DNA from 2 places in the Paenibacillus sp. FSL R5-0517 genome. Region 1 is predicted to be linked to the other one. Evidence: predicted binding sites of a transcription regulator. Region 1 holds the regulator's gene; the other holds the start of a gene.

Region 1 (3,426 bases):
TTCTCGATGACTTCCTGTTCGGTCTGTCCCAGTGTAATCTGATTCGAGATCTGGAACAGGTTACCCATAGCTTCGCTGCCTTCACCGTATATGCCTCTTACAGTCAATCCCACTTGGGAAACTGCGGTTAAAATACGGCCAATCTGCTGCGTCATCACCAGGGCAGGCAGGTGCATCATGACAGATGCTCTGACACCTGTACCTACATTCGTAGGACAACTGGTTAAGTATCCTCTGCGATCATCAAAAGCATAATCCACGTGCGCTTCAAAAGCATCATCTATTGCGGAAGCTTTCTCCCAGGCTTCTTTCACCTGGAACCCCGGATAGAGGCACTGGATACGAAGATGATCCTCTTCATTAATCATAATACTGACAGACTCATCCTCACTGAGAATAACCGCACCATGTCTGGATTCATTCGCAAGACTTGGACTGATGAGATGTTTCTCCACCAGCACCCGTTTGTCGAGTTCGTCAATATCGATTAGATCCAAAGTATGAAAATCCCCAAAGGCATGAACATCGTCGTATTGAAGTACTTCGCTCAGCTTATTCAGTACCTCTTCCGATTGCTCATTGGAAGCCAGCATCGGAAACGGAACATGCTGAAGGTTGCGCGCAATCCGGACACGGCTGCTTATCACAATTTCGGAATCAGCCGCATCACTGCGCATCCAGTCGCTGAGCGCCTTCTCTGTAAAGCGCAGATTAGGCATTACGCATCCCTCCTACTCATGACAAACTTTACTCCTGAGCTATTCCTTTTTCAAGTTCTCGAATCTGGTCACGGATCTGAGCCGCCTCCTCAAATTCCTCTTGGGCGATGCTCTCTTGGAGCTCACGCTTCAGATCAGCAATTTGACGTTTCACCTTGATGCGACCACCAGCTCGTGCAGGTACTTTACCTACATGGGACGTACTACCATGAACCCGCTTGAACAAAGGGTCCAGACGGCTGTCAAAATATTTATAACATGAACTGCAGCCAAATCGGCCTATCTTACTGAATTGTGCGTACGTCATACCGCACTCTTCACACTGAAGTGCCTTTGCAGGTGGTGTTCCTGCCGATCCACTTTTGCCGGCTGGATCAAAATCAAGTAACCCGGACAACAAGTTGTGAATGGAAAATCCACCTGCTGTTCCAGGAATCATTTCCCCTTTTTCACGGGCACATGACTCACAAATATGGAATTCCGTCTTCTCTCCATTTACGATCTTCGTAAAATGCAGTGTCGCCGGACGTTTATTGCATTCTTGGCACAGCATAATGATGTACCTCCTTTGACCCCGATAGTTTTCATTTACCGAGCAAAGATATTAGCATCGCCTTTAACATTCTGGCACGAATTTGATCCCGGTAAGGAAGTTTGACCAATATAACCTCTCTAGATACAGCAGCTCGCATCAACCCAGCTTCACGCTTGCTCAAGAAACGTGCTTCTTCCAATTGATAAATCAAACCTTCGGCAGCTGTCTGCCCGATCTCATCACCAATACTATGGTGCAAATGGTTATGCAGAGCTGATTGGGCTGGTAATTCAATGCGCTGTATGCGAACATAACCACCACCGCCACGTTTACTCTCTACCAGGTATCCCTTCTCGAGTGTAAAACGTGTGCTGATGACATAATTGATCTGGGAAGGTACACATGAGAATTGATCTGCCAGATCATTACGCTGAATTTCAACCATTCCTTCGGGACTTTCATGCAAAATACTCTTCAGATATCGTTCGATAATATCAGAGATATTACGCATCCAATCATCCTCCACTGTCTGAAACGTTAAGTCAATAAGGACCCACACGCCCCCACAGAGTACACCTTCTCTACCCATTTAACCAATCAGGGAAACAGCGAATCTTGCTTCCACAGGAGTCAACAGGAGAGCGAAGGAAGCACGAAGGTCCTTTAATATTCCCTTGATCCTCCGATGAGATGAATCACGTATAGTGGCGATCATGCATCAGATTGTAGAAAGAAAGCTACTTAAGTATTAAACCTTTAGTTGACTTTGACTTTCTTTGACTTTATATACATTATAGCATATTTTGTGGGTTTGCCAAGTGGGGTCACTATTCATTTTTTACGATTTTACACGAAATATTCCCCAGACACAAAAAAACCTCTCCAAAATTGCTGGAGAAGTCCTTTTGTCTTTCAATTACGTCTTATTTGTATATAAGCTAATCCAGTTAAATCGAGTAGTGGAAGTAGTCATCAGAAGAAATCGAGTAAATAGGTTTCTCGTTCAGGAATCGCTTGTTCTAAAGCCTTGATAGCTGCGTTCGGTCCGTGAATTCTTCCCATTCGTGCCATTTCTGTTGGTCTGCGATATCCCATCAGCACCGCAGTAAGGGATTGAATATCTACCTTAATAGTCTGATCATCAGTAACTGGCTCCGAAGTTTTCCATATGGATGCTGTTCCATTCATTGCTACGTTCAATTGCCATACTCCTTCATTCCACGGAGCGTGGGAATCCTCTACCTGTAGAACAATCTGAACTGGTGAGTCCTGACTTGCAAATGGATATTGAGATATAAACTGTTCCACACTAACGATACGCGCCATAAAATAAGGTACGATCTCCTGCTGAATCCGTGGATTATCCAACTGGAAAGCAAGCGTATCACTGGCAGGTGCCTGTAACGTAACTTCCTGGATCATGGAATCATGGTTAGCAATAAAGGTCCATAGTCCTTGCCTAGCCTCTTCATTTAGATAGATAATCTCTTTAATGGTAAACTTATTTTCCTTAACCTCATATAAAAGATAACCTTGTGCTGCATTAGCTTCATCGTAATATACAGCCTTTTGGCTGCTTCCATTAACCAGAACTGAATTCTCCCACCTTGCATCGTCCCGTACCAGCGTTCCGTTATAGCGTTCAGCATAAGCACTGTATACTTGCTTTAATACACTGAGGCCCGGATCCCCACGCCGAATTGTTCCAGGTGTCGCTTTTTTCGAAGGCAAATGAGCAGTTGGCACTTTATACCGTTTAAATTCAACATATGTCTCCCATCCATACTTTCGATAGAAACCAAAAGAGAATGGATGCAAGAACGATATACTTTGTTTGTTACGATTCATTTCTTCCAACGCATGCTTGAGCAGACCCGCTACCCAGCCTTTGCGTCTATATTCTGGCCAGGTGGCTACACCCGCAATACCGCCCATCTCGAACGATCTACCATGAATATAGGTTTGAAAAGGAATAATGTGAAGTTTGGCTCCTAACTGCCCATCCTCATATACACCCCATATATCCTGTGACGAAAATTGACTCCGCCGTTTTTCTTTTTGTTCTTCACTCATTACTACTTGAAAAGCGTATTCGGAGAGTGCCATCGCCGGTTCAAAATCATCTACCGTCAATTTTTGAATTTCCATGTCTTCCTACACCTCATTCACTAG
Region 2 (3,426 bases), 1.0 Mb from region 1:
CAGTGTAAGCATGGTATGTACCACCTTACCCTGATCGTTAAAGTAATAACCGAAAGATTCAGATACCGCTCCTTGCTCCTGAAGTTCATCTATGATCTCCGTCGCAAGTTTACGTCTTGTCGCCATCTCCACGGCATCACCAATTCCATGAATAACAATCCGCGATTTTCGAATCAGCTGCAGAATCTCCTGAACACTGGGGTCCTGGATTAATGATTCATAGGCATGATCACTAAGCAAATCCGGTACATGCAGGAGTTTATATTGCGCTCCTACCCGTTTTGCCATCGTGGATGCAATCGTATTTGCCTGAATTTCAAGGCTTTCTCCAAGTCCACCGCGTGCCGGTACGAACCAGACACCTTTGAGCGATGTTGGCGGAGTCAGTTGCTCTGCGACTTCGGCCGTTGTTGATCCGCCAGTAACGGCGACAACGTCGTTGTCACTCATGATATTGCCGAGAGCCTTCGCTCCGGCTCTGCCCAGTTCCCTTTTGGCAAATGGAGATACGTCCGAATCACCAGGAACCACAACTACCTTTTGCAGACCGTAGGCTTGCTTGATGCGCTCTTCCAGCTCGGATAATCCGAACAACTCTTTGGCTACGGGCTCTAACTGCTGCAGCAAATCATACCCTGCCTCGCTGATCTTCATTCCTGCACTGTCAATTTCAATAAGTCCCTGAGCCTTTAACAGATCGGTCTCAGCCCTCAGAACCCGCTCGGTCATCTGCATGGAATTAGCTAACGTTCTCCGTCCGATCACATCCGATAACATGATCTGCTGCAGAATCGTATACCTCTTTTTCAAGACATCCATGAGATCAGGCAGAAGCTGCTTTTGTACTTCTAAAATCGTTCGCATGCTTTCCACTCCCGCAAGTTCTCGTTCCAAGCTCTCTTTCGTGGCCCTAAAACGTCCCGGGTTAACTTTTTAAGTCCCACGTCTATTCTACCTAAAACTGACGTGACATGCAAGTGTTTCAACGTGTTATTTCGACACTCATTCAGCGATTGTACGCGCCTATTTTCACAATCCTAGACTTCCATGATCAAGGACTAGCTCACGCATACCATATTCCATCTACATATCGCTCAGAATACATTTCATCGGGCATGTCCAAAACCTCTAATAGCATTTACTTAAATGCACTCTTTATCCACTCTTCTTCATCATGATCATTTTTAGGTTGATCCAAACCAATACACATCACGAATTGCTTGCAATTAAATATTTCATGAGCTATAATCATTATTGCTGTCACATAATGTGCGCCCGTGGTCCAATGGATATGACGTAGGCCTCCGAAGCCTGAGATCCAAGTTCGATTCTTGGCGGGCGCGCCACTTTTATTTAACAGCTCATAACCCTTTTAACCAATGAAACCGGAAAGGTTTCTTTTTTTTGCAAGTTAGTTTGACTTTCTTTGACTTTTTGTTTGGAATTGTTTATTATGTGGGTAATACGGTAACAGTTTAAATATAAGCACCAATAACATTTACATTCCGAGGAGGTTTTTCACGTGAGTTTTATTCCAATGGTCGTTGAACAGAGCAACCGGGGTGAGCGCGCCTATGACATCTACTCCAGATTGCTGAAGGATCGTATTATTTTCCTTGGTAGCGATGTTAATGATGTAGTGGCTAATGCCATTATGGCACAGATGTTGTTCCTGGCTGCGGAAGATCCGGAGAAAGACATTCACTTATACATCAACAGCCCAGGCGGATCGATTACAGCCGGTATGGCCATTTACGATACAATGCAATTCATCAAACCGGATGTATCTACCATCTGTGTAGGTATGGCGGCTTCCATGGGTGCATTCTTGCTGAATGCTGGTGCAAAAGGGAAACGTTTTGCGTTGCCTAACAGTGAAATCATGATTCACCAACCGCTTGGTGGTGCTCAAGGTCAAGCTTCGGACATCGAAATTCGTGCTCGCCGCATCCTGAAAATGCGTGATACCTTGAACCGCATCATCTCTGAGCGTTCAGGTCAACCTCTGGAGCGGATCGAGAAAGATACAGATCGTGACTACTTCATGAGTGCTGCTGAAGCTGCCGATTACGGTATCATTGATAAAGTTATTGAAAACGTGGGTTCCCAAGGCATCTAATATGCTGCCTGGAGACTAGCGGTAACTTCACAGGGCGGGCTTCACCGATATATAGGTGAGCCCGCCCTGTGCTATTTCCAACTAAACAGGCAAATATCACACCCGTTAGTGGAGTGCGTTGCCTGGATAAACAAGAATCCCCCGTCAAAGCAGGATGACGGGGGATTCTTGTTATTATTTTTCATGAGAAGAATGTGATATAAGTGCTCTTGCTTAAAAGTTACCCTACGCGAACTTACTTGTCTGATGTTACGTTGCTAAACGGTTCCGTGCCCTTAGGCAGAATTTCCTTGTAAGTGAACTTCATTTCAGGGAAGCCTTCCGCGTAAGCTGTATATTCATACAACTGGAAGAACACAACTGCACCTGTTGGTGTCACATAGAAATCCTGGTCTTTATTTAACCCTTTGTAACCTTCCAGGTATCCACCGCGGGCTTTCAGTTGCTCGCCCACTTTTTTACCCAACGTCTCGCGCATGGTTTTGTTATTTTGCAGCACATCATCTAACGTAAGCTCCTTGCCTGTGTCCAGTGCAAAGGTGTGTCCCGTGCGGGTTGTCATGCCGTGTGCTCCTGCATAGTCCTCATAACGTTGAGTGATCAAACCTAGCACGCCGTTCTCATTGTAGGTCACGACATACGAAGTTTCAAAAGCATATGGACGGTTGGCTGTTGCCCCGCCGAATTCAGTGGTTTGTTTTTTGAAGGCAGCAACAGCCGTATCCACTTCATCTTTGAGCACTTTGTTGATTGCCGTTTCAGCTTCTTTGCTGGCAAGTCCACTCACCTGCGGATATTGTACATCTACTTCAGCATTTTTCACAGTGACATTAACTGTGGCCGCCTTAACTTTCACGCTATTTTGTTTCACCTTGCTGAGTGTCAACGTTTTGGTTTTGCCATCCCAATTTCCCTGTACACCCAGATAATCTCGCATTGCCGAGAATGGAATATATAATCGACCCTGAATCAATTTCGCTTCCACCTGAGGGTAATACCCGTTAATATAGACGTTTGGCTGTCCATCCATCAGGCTAACGGTCATCGCATTGTTGGCTGCTGTTACCGTATATGACTTCGTTTTAGCATCATATTTCAACGTTCCACCCGCTACATCTTTGACTGCTGTCAGCGAGACCCAAGTCGATCCACCTTGAAGAAGTCCTTTTTGAGTCAGTGTTTTCCCACCCGATTTCAGCGTTACCTCAGCTGGGGTTGTCACTTTCGAGGATACAGAAGCCGCCTGTACCGAACTCTCCTGCCATACCGAACCACTACCTACAATAATTCCTGCTGCAAGCAACGCA

What was found. The regulator CtsR, encoded in region 1, represses protease genes until heat stress. The targets are predictions, from matches to a motif close to ATGGTCAATAAAGGTCAAACA.
Region 2: the regulator CtsR is predicted to act here: its motif matches at 1,414-1,434, upstream of clpP (ATP-dependent Clp endopeptidase proteolytic subunit ClpP).

Annotation. Positions count from the first base shown of each region.
Region 1 is NZ_CP150235.1:6,082,466-6,085,891, forward strand. It holds gene MKX40_RS27355 (protein arginine kinase) at 1-719, opposite strand, end outside; gene MKX40_RS27360 (UvrB/UvrC motif-containing protein) at 748-1,272, opposite strand; gene MKX40_RS27365 (CtsR family transcriptional regulator) at 1,304-1,765, opposite strand; gene MKX40_RS27370 (GNAT family N-acetyltransferase) at 2,227-3,402, opposite strand.
Region 2 is NZ_CP150235.1:182,551-185,976, reverse strand. It holds gene MKX40_RS00910 (sugar-binding domain-containing protein) at 1-864, opposite strand, end outside; tRNA gene MKX40_RS00905 (tRNA-Arg) at 1,272-1,346, shown strand; gene clpP (ATP-dependent Clp endopeptidase proteolytic subunit ClpP) at 1,523-2,119, shown strand; gene MKX40_RS00895 (stalk domain-containing protein) at 2,355-3,426, opposite strand, start outside.